2 linked regions of the Bacillus pumilus genome follow. The protein of the gene in region 1 interacts with the protein of each later gene in a pairwise test. Links are inferred from orthologs where the notes say so. Each region holds a gene or a part of one and is shown on either strand. Other genes may lie near its edges.

Region 1 (7,792 bases):
TGCTTGCAGGACAGCTTGAAGCGGCCCTTGAAAATAATATAATAGAAAAAATGGGGCCATGAATTTCACATAGATAGCCGCATGCGATGAACCATACATAAAGAGCGTTAAATCTTCTGCATAAACGAAAAGAATAATACAGGAAATGCCTCCGCTGAGTAGACAAAGACGCATCGCCTGCTTCAGGCGGTATTCGACCGTTTTGCGTTTGTTCTGCTCCATTCCTTCACTGATCGCCGGGACCAATGCAGTGGATAGAGAGTACGTAATAAAGCTAGGCAGTGTCAAAAGGGTCAGCGCAAGACCAGTCAACTCCCCATACTGCCTTGTCGCTTCTACAGCCGCATATCCAGCAATAGCAAGACTTTGCGCGACAACTATCGGCTCTAAAAACCACGAAATATTCCCGATGAAACGGCTGCCTGTTGTTGGCAGGGCAATACTCATCAGCTGCTTAAACGTGTCCTTACCGTCATGAATCGCCTTAAAAAATCGTTTTCGAATACGAATGGTCTTTTTATAACGAAAGGCAATCAGTAAATATGCAAGTGAAATCATCTCTCCAATGACAGATGAAATCATCGCACCAGCTGCCGCGTATTCAATCCCATAAGGAAGGAAAGCTGTTGTACATACTGCCACTAGAGAAATTCTTGCGACCTGTTCCAGTACTTGAGATATGGCAAGCGGGCTCATTTGCTGTCTGCCTTGAAAATATCCTCTCAGCACACTGGAAATGGCGATGACTGGGACAACGGGAGTAATGGCAAGCAGTGGATAGACCGTTCTAGGATCTGTCAGCATATTTTCTGCCATGATGGGTGCAAACCATAAAAAGAGCGGCGTGAATATCAGGCTGAGTGTCCCTGTTATCGCAAGGGACATGACTAGAATACGTTTAGTTTTCTGTTTGTCACCCCGGGCTTCTGCTTCTGCGACAAGCTTGCTAATAGCGACAGGCAGTCCAAATTGTGTCAGCGTCACAGCGAGAAAAAAGGTAGGGGCAGCCATCATATAAAGCCCGACTCCTTCTTCGCCAATGAACCTTGCAATCACAATCCGATTGACAAAACCCAATATTCTCGTGATAAAACCTGCTAAAATTAAAATAATCGTGCCCTTTAAAAACGTTTGCTTCGTCAAATCAAAGATCACCTGCCTTCTCAAACGACATAGAATCATATACAATAAGATATGCGTGTATATCGTCCAAGCATGACAAGTCTCTCGATAAAAACTGAAAAGGGGGAGCATCCCATTGACACAACATCCGGCTGCAATTTACAAAGACCATTTAAAGCCTTTTCTGTTCAGTAAGCTTGAAGAATTCATCGTTTTGGGCTATAAAGATGTAGATTTAGAGGAATTATGGTCATACTTAGAGAATAAGAAGTGGAAGAAAAAACAAGAGTATCCGATTCATGAAATGGTTGCAGATATTTTATCTGTGAAAATTGGCGAATTTATGAACTATGCAACCGTTCAGTCGTTTAAAACGTCTGCTTTTTTGGACAGTGAAGATGGCAAGAATATGCTAGATGAACTGTTGAAATAAGCCATCTTAATGGATTCAGGTGTTTAAGGAGGAAATACATAATGAAAAAAGGGCGCATTCTTGCGTTTTTCTTAGTGGTTCTGTTAATCGGAACTGGCGTAGGCTTACTAACAAAGCCTGTTGCGAAAGATATGACGCTAGGGCTGGATTTGCAGGGTGGATTTGAAGTCCTGTATGATGTACATCCAGTGAAAAAAGAGGACAAGATTACAAATAGTGTCCTCGTCAGTACAGTGGAGGCTTTAAACCGAAGAGCCAATGTGCTAGGTGTAAGTGAACCGAACATCTCGATTGAAGGCAACAATCGTATCCGCGTGCAACTTGCGGGAGTAAAAGATCAAAACAGAGCTAGGGAGATTCTTTCGACTGAAGCACAGCTATCCTTCAGAGATACGAATGATAAAGAACTCCTAAACGGGGCTGACTTGGTCGAAAACAGTGCAAAACAAACATTCAGTCAAACGAATGAGCCAATTGTGACGGTTAAACTAAAGGATGCGAAAAAATTTGGTGACGTCACAAGAAAAGTAGCGGCGATGGCGCCGAATAACCAGCTTGTCATTTGGCTTGATTACCACAAAGGAGATTCCTTCAAAAAAGAAGTCTCAAAATCAAACCACAAGTATGTCTCTGCGCCGAATGTGAACCAAGAAATTAATAGCAGTGACGTGCAAATTGAAGGGAAATTTACTGTCCAAGAGGCAAAGGACCTTGCAAGTATTTTAAATGCTGGGGCATTGCCAGTGAAATTAACAGAAAAATATTCAACATCTGTGAGTGCACAGTTTGGTGAACAAGCACTGAACGAAACGGTGTTCGCAGGAATTGTAGGAATCGCATTTATCTTCTTATTCATGCTGCTTTATTACCGATTACCTGGTCTTATTGCTGTCATCACACTTTCAGCTTATATTTACATTACGCTTCAAGTGTTTGACTGGATGGGTGCAGTCATGACTCTGCCTGGAATTGCGGCACTGATTCTAGGGGTAGGGATGGCTGTTGATGCCAACATTATTACTTATGAGCGGATCAAAGAAGAACTCAAGCTCGGCAAATCTGTCCGTTCTGCTTTTAGATCAGGGAACCGCCGATCATTTGCGACCATCTTTGATGCAAACTTAACAAGTATCATTGCCGGCGGCGTGCTGTTCTTCTTCGGGACAAGCTCTGTAAAAGGATTTGCAACGATGCTCATCCTCTCGATTTTAACAAGCTTTATCACAGCTGTCTTCCTATCAAGATTCCTTCTTGGTCTTCTTGTTGAAAGCCGCTATCTTGACCGGAGAAAAAGCTGGTTTGGTGTTCGTCAAAAAGACATTATGAACATTCACGAAACAACAGAAAATACCGAGCCGAAAACGCCATTTGATAAGTGGGATTTCGTCAGCAAACGTAAAGGATTTATGATTTTCTCAGCTACTATCACCATTGCGGGAATCATCGTTCTTTCCATCTTCAAGCTGAATGCCGGAATTGACTTTACAAGTGGAACTAGAATTGATATCCAAAGTGATCACAAGCTGTCAACTGAACAAATCGAGCAAGACTTTAAAAAACTGGACCTTGAGACAGACAGTGTCGTGTTATCGGGTCAAAAAGAAAATCAGGCAGCAGCGAGATTTGTCGGTGTGCCGAACAAAGAAAAGATTGCTGAAGTGAAAGATTACTTCAAAGATAAATACGGAACGGAGCCGAACGTAAGTACAGTGTCTCCGACTGTTGGAAAAGAACTTGCCCGAAATGCATTATATGCTGTCATCATTGCTTCAATCGGGATCATTTTATATGTATCCATTCGTTTTGAATATAAAATGGCAATTGCAGCGATTATCTCACTACTATATGATGCGTTCTTTATCGTGGCCTTCTTTAGTATTACGCGTTTAGAGGTGGACGTCACCTTCATTGCGGCGATTCTCACAGTCATCGGATATTCGATCAACGACACGATCGTCACCTTTGACAGGGTTCGTGAACAAATGAAGAAACGCAAACCAAAAACCATTGAAGATCTTTCGTACATTGTGAACTTGAGTTTACAGCAAACCTTTACGCGATCTGTCAACACGGTATTAACCGTACTTGTCGTTGTGATCGCACTGCTTATCTTTGGATCAGCATCTATTACAAACTTCTCCATCGCCTTACTTGTCGGTCTGTTAACAGGGGTGTACTCATCTCTATATATCGCAGCGCAAATTTGGCTCATGTGGAAAGGCCGTGAGATGAAAAAACCGGCGAAGATTGATACTGAGCAAGATATTTAATGTAGCGAGACTGCCTAATTGGCAGTCTTTTTCTGTAGTTTCTCCGGATCAGCAGTCGATTCGAAAAAACATTTCGGGTTTCATTGATCTTGAAATGGTCTTTTGCTATAATGACATACGTTTAGATCAGTATAGAAAGCAAGTGTCCGTTTGAGGCATTTGGCTTTATTCATTGGAGGGGCTGTTATGAAGGTTCGGGAAACTGAACTGCCAGGTATCGGTCACAAAGCCGAAATGATCACAAGAAATAATGAGAAGCTTGCCATCATTACACACGATGACGGCAGAAGAGAAATGTATCATTTTCAAGAGGACGACCATGAAGAATCTATTTCTGGTATTTTGCTAAACGATGAAGAAGCAAGACAAATTGCAGCTATTTTAGGCGGCATGGTATATAAGCCGAAAGCGCTTGAAACTGTAGAGGTAGCCATTGATGAACTGATGATTGAATGGTTTAAGATTGAAAAGAATGCACCAGCTGTTCAGCAGACAATCGGAGACCTCAATGTCCGCCAAAATGATCAAGTAACAGTCATCGCTATCGTGAGAAAATCACATGAGAAGATTTTAAATCCAGGACCTGATACGGTCATTGAAGAAGGGGATACCCTTGTTATTTCTGGAGAAAGACAAGAAATAAAGAACCTCATTAAAGAAAAACTCAGCAGCTAATCATGCCCATGCTGATAGATTTTCTTCCGCTCTTTTCTTTCTGTGTTTAAAAAGGACAAGGAAAAGGGAAGAATAAAAGAAAAAGCTTGGGGGATATGTAGATGAACAAACAACAATGGACCATCATATTCGCATTTATTTTCGTATTAATTGTCTCAGTATTTGCCGTGATCAATGTGCGGCCAGTGCAAGTTGACTACTTATTTGGAACGGCTGAATGGCCGCTGATTCTTGTCATTATTGGTTCTGTGCTCATGGGCGGACTCATTGTGGCTTTCGCAGGGATTTTCCAAATTGTGAAACTAAAACGTGAACTAAAGGCTTTAAAAGCTGAGCGTGCAGCCGCACCTGCATCTGCTGTTTCGAATAAAAAGATCGACAAAGACGTTCAAAAGAAACCGAATGTGACGCCTTTAAAAGAACAGCCAGCATCATTTGACCGGAAGGAAAAATAATCTTCCAGCACAATTTCATAAAATAAAAATTGAAACCCCTCAGGCCACTCTAGTATAATAGTGTGGTTGAGGGGTGAATTTATGTTATTATCCAAAATGCGCTGGGAATATGAACATCCAAGCGAAGAAAAAGTGAAATCACTCTCTGAAAATCTGAATATTTCAGCGCTGACTGCATCGCTTCTTGTAAAAAGAGGACTCGAAGAAGTAGAAGAAGCGAGGTCTTTTTTATTTGATCAAAAAGCCGAATTTCATGATCCATTTCTATTAAAAGGAATGAAAGAAGCAGTAGAGCGCATCAATAAAGCGATCGAAGAGCAGGAATCGATTGTGATCTTCGGAGACTATGATGCGGATGGTGTGACAAGTACGTCTGTGCTTTTACATACATTAAAAGAGCGGTCTGCGAAAGTAGACTTTTATATTCCAGATCGATTTAAAGAAGGCTACGGGCCTAATGAACAGGCTTTCCGATATATCAAAGAGCAAGGCGCATCGCTTGTCATCACGGTCGATACAGGCATTGCAGCTGTAAATGAAGCACGTATTGCAAAAGAAATAGGGTTAGACCTGATCATTACAGATCACCATGAACCAAGTGAGGAGCTGCCTGAGGCACTTGCGATTGTCCATCCTAAGCAGCCGGGCTGTGAGTATCCCTTTAAAGAACTTGCCGGTGTAGGCGTAGCGTTTAAAGTGGCGCATGCACTCCTTGGAAAGCTGCCAGCTCAGCTGTTAGATCTTGCGGCAATTGGGACAATAGCGGATCTTGTGCCGCTTCATGATGAGAATAGATGGCTCACCAAAAAAGGGCTTGTGCAGCTTAGGCAGTCGAATAGACCGGGGCTGAAAGCGTTATTGAAAGAAGCGGGAGCTACTCTTGAAGAAGCAAATGAAGAAACGGTCGGCTTTCAAATTGCGCCAAGGCTGAATGCTGTAGGGCGAATTGAGCAGGCAGATCCAGCTGTTCATCTTCTCATGACAGAGGATAAGGATGAAGCAGAAGAGCTCGCTCGTTTTGTACAAGAACTCAATAAAGAACGTCAAAAAATTGTGAGTACGATCACAGAAGAAGCCATTCAAATGGTGGAAGAGACAGGTGATGACCAGTCTGCGATCGTTGTAGCGAAAGCTGGCTGGAATCCGGGTGTTGTCGGAATTGTTGCCTCTAAATTGACGGATAGATTTTCACGTCCGGCGATTGTGCTTGGAATAGATGAAGAGACGCAAATGGCAAAAGGATCAGCGCGGAGTATTCCTGGCTTCGATCTATTTTTCCATTTAAGCAAATGCCGCGACATTCTGCCGCATTTCGGCGGGCACCCGATGGCTGCGGGTATGACACTTCGAGCGGATGATGTTCCTTTACTAAGAGAAAGATTAAATCAATATGCGAATGAAACGTTGACAGAAGAAGATTTTATTCCGATTCAGCGGGTCGATGCCGTATGCAAGGTAGACGAATTGACGGTTGAAGCGATTGAAGAAGTGGGGATGCTGTCACCATTTGGCATGCAGAATCCAAAGCCGTTCATCATGATTGAAGATGCGAGGCTTGAAGAGATCCGAACGATTGGGGCAAATCAGAATCATATTAAAATGTCTCTGAAAGACGAAGACAAGCTGCTTGACTGTGTCGGTTTTCATCAAGGTCAATTAAAAGAAGAAATTGTCACAGGTAGCCGCATTTCCGTAATTGGTGAAATGTCCATCAATGAATGGAATAACCGGAAGAAACCTCAGCTTATGCTAAAAGATGCCCGAGTAGATGAATGGCAGCTGTTTGATTTGCGCGGCAAAAAGGATTGGGAAAAGACAATCTCCACGCTTGATCCAGAAAAATATGTGGTGGTCTGTTTTGACGAAGAAACAAAACAGGAAGTCAATATCCCAATTTATCATGTCCATGCAGAAAATGTTTCAACGTTCGATGTAGAGGGCAAGTATATCGTCTTTGCGGATGTTCCTGCAGATGAGCATTTGCTAAGGCAGCTTTTAGAAAACCAAAAGCCAGCTAGAGTTTATACGGTTTTTCAAAGAAAAGAAGATCATTTTATGTCTTCTTTCCCTAGCCGTGATCAATTCAAATGGTTTTATGGATTCTTGTTAAAACGAGGAAGTTTCCCCCTCAAAGAACAAGGAATGGAGCTTGCCAAACATAGAGGCTGGACAAAAGATACAATCATTTTTATGACAAAGGTGTTTTTTGAACTCGGTTTTGTTAAAATAGAGAATGGTGTGCTGTCAATAGTACGTGATGCCCCTAAAAAAGATTTAACGGCATCAGCATCCTATACAGCAAAACAACGATTGATGGAACTCGATCAAACACTAACATATTCCTCAGCCAAAGAGCTGAAGGAATGGCTGAATAGCATGATGAGCGAAGTCTCACCTGTGCTTTGACGTACGAGGAGGAAAAGGAAAAGATGGATTTAAAACAATATGTGACAGTTGTACCTGACTACCCAAAGGAAGGTGTACAATTTAAAGATATTACAACGTTAATGGATAAAGGCGAAGTGTACCGTTATGCAACGGATCAAATCGTTGAATACGCGAAGGAAAGAGACATTGATCTCATTGTTGGACCTGAAGCGCGTGGATTCATTATTGGCTGCCCTGTAGCATACGCACTAGGTGTAGGTTTTGCACCAGTTCGTAAAGAAGGAAAGCTTCCTCGTGAAGTCGTTAAAGTCGATTACGGCTTAGAATATGGTAAAGATGTATTAACGATTCATAAAGATGCGATTCGTCCTGGTCAGCGTGTCCTGATTACAGATGACTTACTTGCGACTGGTGGAACAATTGAAGCATCCATCAAGCTTGTAGAGGAA
Region 2 (7,720 bases), 1.9 Mb from region 1 along the record:
CGTACGGCTAAAGCCATGAAGAATGATACTCGCTCCATTGCCTTGCAATTGTTTTAACACATTCACGAGCTTCGGGCGGTCACTCAGTGTGACTTCATCACCTGTTTCTCGATCCATCCAAACAGGAGTCACTGCGATCTGAAAAGGAATATGCCGTGCGGATACGTATTGTCCAAGTTCAAGCAGCTTCTTCTCGTCACTTGCTGGACTGATGTTCCCGAGCATTAAGTATTTTGTCGTCATTTGCACAGAAGAAGGCATGTATTTTTCTAGCACTTCTGCAAGAATTTTGTTGTGCTGCACGACATCTAAGATTCCGATATATGCCGCACCTTCTTTTGTTTGAATCACAAATGGCAGATCAGCTTGATGATTCTTCAATAAAAGTTCACTATGCAGGGCTGCCCCTCGAACCGTTAACGCACTGATACTTCTCTCTAGCTGACGGTATGTCTGATCATGTGTATGTTTCATTTGACTGGTATGATCTTGTTTGTGAAAAGTAAGCTTGGAGAATGGGCGAAGCTGTTCCGCATTGTATCCAATGGCGATGACCTGCTGTGATTCGTTCATCGCACGAATGGTTTGTTTTGGCAAGGTTCTCTTTATTTCACCGAGATAAATGACTTGCTGAAATTCATTGATCCTCTTTTCAGCCAAATGTTCATCGGATACAATCGTCGTCTGTTTAGAAAAATGACCGGCGAGTAGATCCAGCATATGAACGGCTGGAGTCACTTCATCCGATTGTGTGGAATAAACGATCAGGGTATTTGGCTGCGTGACAAGAGCATCGGCTGAAGCCATGTGTTTAAACGAAAGAATCGAAAAAAGCGCGATCATCAAACAACATTTCATCAAAGAATTAAAGTTCATTCATCATCATCTCTTTTTCTAGTTCTTCTAAAAATTGCTCTGGCGTTCGATAATCCGAGCTGCTTGTTAAATGACAGACAAGAAATGTCAAGGTCACTTCACGACCGTTTAACAGGACATGCGGTTGCAGTTTATTCTTTAGCTTATCAAGGACAACTGACACGTTTTCTTCTGGTGTGTGAGTTAGCAGCAAGCCCATTCGATCTTCGGATAATCGAAATTTCTTATCGGTTTCTCTTACGCTTTCGCGGATCTTGAGACTTAATTGCTGAAATAGGTGCTGCATTTCTTTTTCTCCATATAACGATTTGAATTCCGCTGCGTAATTCATATGAAGAAGAATAAAGACAAATGGCTGTTTGTACCGTTCTGCCCGTTTCATTTCCTCGGACAATTCGAGCTTCATCCGCTCAGCATTGTCAAATCCTGTTGTCGAATCAATCGCCACAAATTGTTTGATGGCCTGCTTTTGTTGTTCAATGGTGTGACGCAGCATCTTGATCCGTTCATGCAAGCTTCCCGCTGAAATAGCAAAAAAAAGAAGTGCTACGCCCCAAATCACTACATCTTGCAATGTTTGATTTGAAAAAAGGGGATTTTCATGACCAAACTCTGTAAAGAACATGGCGCTTCCTATAAAGAACAAAATAAGCAAGGTGAAAATTAATGCTGGTAGGATACCAAATAAAATACCGCAGCCTAACACGACAAATGTCAGTGCGATGATCATAAAGCTCTCCGCATCTTGTACGTTGAGATAGCCCATAAACAAAATAAGGCCTGCAAACGTGAGGAGCAGAGAATAGTACAAGCGATACGTGTTACTGAACAACCGATTCATTTAGAAGCTCCCTTTCTGCAATCAGAGGCAATAAGTTATCAAATGAGTGTGTGTCTTTTTCGTTCATATATCCTCCGTAATAAGGCTTGAGAGGATCTTGGGTTTGTAATTCTTTCATGCGGTGATAAACAGCCTTTGCAAATTCAAGCTCGTTTTGTTTAAGGGCATACAATAGGACAAGTGCATATACCGAAGGCGATTCATACGTCACAGATGGCTGCAATGTGCTCAGCTTATATCTCCCGTACAGTTTTCCTTCTTGTTTAAAAGTCGTTTTAAGCCATTTCATGATCGCAGACGTATTAACCTTTGCATGATGGGCATGTAGAGCCGTATAGAGTTGATCGATCATATTGATTTCTCGATCAAACGAATAGGTTTTTTTCTTTATGTCATAGGATTTAGGAAAGAATCCTTTTTTTCTCGGTGCTTGTTTTAGAATGGCTAATTGGTTACTGGTCATTTGTTTCGTGAATATTTTGAGGGATTCCAATTCTTTGATTGCTTTTGGGTCTATATAAGAGAGTGTGATTGTGTGTGAAGTTCGATTTGTTGATGCATCATAATAATCGGACAATATGCCTTTGAACATGTTTTTTTCTTTTAACGCTTGAGCGATTTCTTTTGCTGTCGTTTGATACGCTGACTTCTTCCACAAACGATTTGCCTTTTGAAGTGCCGCCACTACACGTAAATCATCAACTAAAGCATTGGCCTTACTTTTTTGCTCAGATTCAATTTGCCAGCTGAGAAGATGATGGTCTAGTAAAAATTGATCTTGTAGAACACCCAACTGTTGGTCAAATAAATTTTGATCTTTTTTTCGAACAAGATAATCCATCCAAAGTCCGAGTGATTCAGATAAGTAGATGTGCTGCTCTGCAAAAGAGGTACGAATCAAGCCTTGATCTGTCATTAAGTGGTGAGTGATAAAATATTCTCCAGGCAATACAGGCTGTGGCGATACTGGATCAGCTGATTCTTTCTGCTGCTTCCAGGTACATCCGCCTAGTAGAATGACAATGAGTAAAACAATTGCTGTACGATATATGCGTGTATGCATTCGTGTCCCCTTTCAACTCCCCGTTCTCTAAGCATCTAACGATTTATTATAGAGCGTTTTTGTTTAAATTTAAATAAATATTTTATACCAAATTACGAGTCTTTTCGCATATTTATTCCCATTTTCAGAAAAACAATATGTCGATATGCTTGAGAACACTGAAAAACCCATGCGTTTCCGCACGGGTTTTTACACAACTATTGATCTAATTTTAGTTTCTTTAATTGTTCAGCTAGTGCATTATTAATTGGTTCTTCCACTTTCTTTTGTTTCTTCAAATATTTAGACACATCGTGCTTACTGGCTTTCTTTTGATTGGATTGAGATTTGCGTTTTTCGAAGACAGACAGTTTTTCTCTATGGCCGCACACACAAGCAAAGATTTTGCCATCGCCTTCTCCGCGCAGCTCGAGCTTTTTATGACAGTTCGGGCAGCGTGCGTTTGTTTTCTTCGCCACATTTTTACGATGGCCGCATTCCCGGTCCTGGCAAACAAGCATCGTTCCATGTTTTCCATTCACTTTCAGCATCAGTTTTCCGCAGTCTGGGCAATGGGTGCCAGTGACATTGTCATGCTTAAAGGTCTGGTTCGTCTGTTTGATTTCAGATACGGCTTGTTTCGCATATAATTTCATTTCACTCATGAATTGAGAAGCTTTCAATTGCCCTTTTGCGATTTTAGAAAGCTTTTGTTCCCATTCCGCTGTTAACGCAGGAGACTTTAAGTCTTCAGGCACTAAAGAGAGCAGCTGCTTTCCTTTCGATGTGATGAAGATGTCTTTGCCCTTTTTCTCGATTAGGAAGCTATTGAACAGCTTTTCAATAATATCTGCTCTTGTTGCTACTGTCCCTAGACCACCTGTTTCACCAAGGGTTTTCACTAAGTCTTTTTCCTCTTTCTGCATAAATGCCGCTGGGTTTTCCATGGCAGATAATAGGGTCGCTTCATTAAAACGTGCAGGAGGTTTCGTTTCTCCTCTTGTTTCTTTCAGCTGTCGTACGTCTAGTGACTGTCCTTCTGAAAGCAGCGGCAAATGTTGATCCACCTCGGCTGATTCCTCTTCTTCATAGGAATCATCGTACACGGCTTTCCAGCCAGCTGATTGCACGATTTTCCCTTTTGCTGTGAACGTTTCACTGCCTATTTTGGCGATAACCGTTGTTTCTTCGTACTCAAAAGGATTCATGAGTACCGCAAGGAATCGTTTGGCAATAAGGTCATATAATTTACGCTCTTTATCACTTAATGCACCTGGATACAGCTCTTCCTCGGTTGGAATGATCGCATGGTGATCTGACACTTTTGCATCATTGACGAAGCCTTTGTGCGCTTTTACACCTGATTGTAAAATCCGGTTCACATGCTGCGCGTATGGTCTGACGTTCATTCCTTTTAATCGGTCTTTTAATGTGGGAACGATATCCGCTGAAATAAACCTTGAATCTGTACGTGGATATGTCACGAGCTTATGCTGCTCATACAATCGCTGAAGTGTAGATAATGTTTCTTTTGCTGAGAAGCCATAGCGTTTATGCGCATCACGCTGCAATTCAGTCAGATCGTACAGGCCCGGCGCAAAAGCTTTTTTCGCTGTTTTTTTCAACGCATCAACCACTGCTGGTTTTCCTTCGCATGCTGCCACGCGCTCTTTGATCACATTCTCTTGGAAGGTACGGTTTTGCTTTGTTTTAGCATCCTGCCAGGTCAAAGTCAGTCCATCTACTTGTGCAGTCAATCCATAGAACGGCTTCGGCTGAAATTGCTGAATGTCTTCTTCTCGTTTGGCGATCATGGCAATCGTTGGTGTTTGCACCCGTCCGCAGGAAAGCTGTGCATTGAACTTGGTTGTCAGCGCTCTTGTTGCGTTGATGCCGACAATCCAGTCTGCTTCTGCACGTGCAACTGCTGAGCGATACAGGTTATCGTATTCTCTGCCGTCTTTTAATCGTTTGAAGCCTTCTTGAATGGCTTTGTCCGTGACAGATGAGATCCATAGTCGTTTCAAGGGCTTTTTCACATGTGCTTTTTCAAGAATCCATCTTGCGACAAGCTCCCCTTCACGTCCAGCATCTGTTGCAATGACAATGTCTTTGACATCTTTTCTCGCAAGCTGCGCTTTCACTGCTTGGAATTGTTTTCCTGTCTTTTTCATCACCACAAGCTTAAGCGGCTCTGGAATGATTGGTAAATCCTCTAAACGCCAGGATTGAAATTCTTTTCCGTAGCCATCTGGATCAGCCAGTGTGACCAAATGGCCAAGCGCCCATGTCACAATGTATTGATCTCCTTCTAAAAAACCATTTCCTTTTTTATGACACTTCAGCACACGCGCAAGGTCACGTCCTACTGAAGGTTTCTCTGCTAATACAACTGTTTTTGACACTAGATTTCACATCTCTTTCTTCTATCCATCCTTTTATTATAGCAGACGTGGAGATGCGGTTCTAATGACGGATTATTTCTTCAATCGTTTGATGATTTCGTTTGTGACTTCTTGTGTTTGATAGGATCCGCCGATGTCCGCTGTTAAAAAGCCGTCTGCTGTGACTGATTCGATGGTGCTGAGAAGGTGCGTACCCAGCTCTTCTTCTCCGAAATGATCAAGCATCAGCTTAGCAGTCCAAATTTGACCGATTGGGTTGGCGATTCCTTTTCCTGCAATGTCTGGGGCTGATCCGTGTACAGGCTCAAACATGGATGGGTACTCGCCATTTACATTGATGTTGGCGGCAGGCGCTACGCCAATACTTCCCATAATGGCTGCCCCAAGATCTGTCAAAATATCACCAAACAAATTACTGGCCACAATCACATCGAATTTTTCTGGTCTTGTTACAAAAAAGGCTGAGAGCGCATCAATGTGCTGAGAGTCTGCTGCCACCTCTGGATAATCCTTTGCTACGTCTTGAAACACTTCATCCCAAAAAGGCATGGTATGAACGATGCCATTTGATTTTGTTGCACTCGTCACATGCTTTCGCCTTTTTTCTGCTAATTGAAAGGCAAAACGCATCGCACGCTCTGTCCCTTTTCTTGAGAACACCGCATTTTGAACAGCAAGCTGATCTTCCCCTTGATAAATACGGCCTCCAATTTCACTATATTCACCTTCACCGTTTTCTCTGACAACTAGAAGATCGAAATCCTTTGGCTGCGTAAGCGGTGAGCGAATGCCGCTCAGCTGTTTTGCAGGTCTGACGTTTATCACCTGTTCAAATTCCCGCCTAATCTTAATAAGCAGTCCCCAAAGCGATACGTGATCCGGCACTAAATTGGCATCTCCGACAGCCCCTAAGAAAATACTGTCAAAGGCTTTCAATTGATTCAATCCATCCTTTGGCATCATCTCGCCATGCTCTAAATAATATTCACAGCTCCACGGAAAATCCTGAAAGGTAAAAGACAGACCGCCATGTAATTCTGATACCGCTTTCAATACTCGTATCGCTTCAGGTACAACTTCCTTCCCAACCCCGTCACCTGGTATCGCCGCAATTGAAACATGCTTCATTCATTTTTCCCCCTTCATTATCGGTCGACCGTCGACCACTTAAGCTTGAGTTTACTAGACCGTCCACGTTCTTTCAATGGACAAAAGACGCTTTTTTGATCAAAGCGCCTGTTTATCCTGGAAAAGCATCGAGGGTTTCTGTTTCTTCCTCCCCGCATCTTTTTTATCTGAAAGCAGCAGTCCTCCTAAGGTCAGTGCCGTTCCAAGTACAGACATGAGGGTCAATCTCTCATGAAGAACGATCATTGAAATGACCATTGTAATAATAGGAACGCCATAAATATACACACTCGATTTCACCACACCGAGCGTTTTCACCGAAAAGCTCCATGTTAGAAAACAAATGGCAGATGCGAACAGGCCTAAAAACAGCAAGTGAAAGGCAAACGACGGGTTCGTCAATCGCTCCCAGTCTAAACGAATCTTAAAATACCAGATCAGGGGAAGCATCCAAAGCAAGCCGTAAAAAAAGACACGCCTCGTCACTTGAATGATATGGTATCCATATTGGTTGATCATTTTCGATAAAATAGAATAGAAGGCCCAGACAATGGTCGCCGTTAATGCTAGCGCATCACCGATTGGATTCAATTGGAACGTCGTCATTCCATTAAAGCTAATCAGTACAATTCCTGTCATCGCGATGAAAAAGCCTATGAAAAACCGGCGGTGCAAAGGCTCATCTTTCAATAAAAAATAAGCCAATAAAAATGAGAAGAATGGTACAACTGAGCTGATGACACCTGCATTCGAAGCGAACGTATAGGTGAGTGCGACATTTTCTAAAAAATAGTATAAGACCACACCGCATAATCCTGCGAGCGCAAACATCGCTTCATGCTTTTTACGCTGCACCTTCATGGTGACCGGGTAGATCATCATCAGAGCCAGATATCCAATAAAAAAGCGAAAAAATAATATTTCTGTTGGAGAAAAAGCCGTTAACAATATTTTGGTTGAGATAAAGGTCGAGCCCCATAGAAAAATAGTGAACATGACCGCTAGATGACCAAGCAGCTGTTTATTTTTCATCTGCTGTTACCTGCTTTGCAAAAATTTGCTGATATTGCCCTGGGGTGAGCCCAATAAATTCTGAAAAGAAATGACTCAAGTGACTTTGATCAGAAAAACCAGCGGAGACTGCCGCATCTACAGGCTTTACTCCTCGTGAGAGAAGTTCTTTCGCATAATTCACTCTCACTGTCTGTAAATAACGATATGGCGTGATCCCTCTGTACTTTGTAAAAGCACGCAGAAGAGAGTATTTGTTCATGGACACAAGCTCTCCTAAGTCGTCCAACGATATATTTTCCGTGCGGTATGTTTCAATATATTGCTGTACATCTTGGACTTTCTGTTCGGCGGCATGCGCTGCTGACGCTTTTTCCTCTGATGTATCAGCATAGGCTTCAATCAGCTGCTTCATAA

What was found.
Region 2: the proteins of recJ (region 1) and GKC25_RS02205 interact in binary tests that used the Escherichia coli proteins (3 or more experiments, as listed by UniProt). The link is inferred for Bacillus pumilus from one-to-one orthologs.

The regions. Positions count from the first base shown.
Region 1 is NZ_CP046128.1:2,329,144-2,336,935, reverse strand. Bases 4,672-7,698 are described here. They hold recJ (single-stranded-DNA-specific exonuclease RecJ), read left to right. Parts: upstream 4,672-5,036; coding sequence 5,037-7,361; downstream 7,362-7,698. Other genes in these bases: GKC25_RS11830 (adenine phosphoribosyltransferase), read left to right, coding at 7,385-7,698; GKC25_RS11840 (LapA family protein), read left to right, coding at 4,672-4,955. In the rest of the region: spoVB (stage V sporulation protein B), read right to left, coding at 1-1,143; GKC25_RS11855 (post-transcriptional regulator), read left to right, coding at 1,259-1,555; protein translocase subunit SecDF, read left to right, coding at 1,597-3,825; GKC25_RS11845 (cation:proton antiporter regulatory subunit), read left to right, coding at 4,012-4,500; more of GKC25_RS11840, read left to right, coding at 4,602-4,671; more of GKC25_RS11830, read left to right, coding at 7,699-7,792. UniProt on the Escherichia coli protein: Single-stranded-DNA-specific exonuclease.
Region 2 is NZ_CP046128.1:457,058-464,777, reverse strand. What follows is about bases 2,572-5,526. They hold GKC25_RS02205 (DNA topoisomerase III), read right to left. Parts: upstream 5,165-5,526; coding sequence 2,978-5,164; downstream 2,572-2,977. Other genes in these bases: GKC25_RS02200 (tartrate dehydrogenase), read right to left, coding at 5,237-5,526; GKC25_RS02210 (glycosyl hydrolase family 8), read right to left, coding at 2,572-2,780. Also shown: GKC25_RS02220 (DUF2334 domain-containing protein), read right to left, coding at 1-876; GKC25_RS02215 (GGDEF domain-containing protein), read right to left, coding at 866-1,717; more of GKC25_RS02210, read right to left, coding at 1,698-2,571; more of GKC25_RS02200, read right to left, coding at 5,527-6,292; GKC25_RS02195 (DMT family transporter), read right to left, coding at 6,392-7,324; GKC25_RS02190 (helix-turn-helix domain-containing protein), read right to left, coding at 7,314-7,720.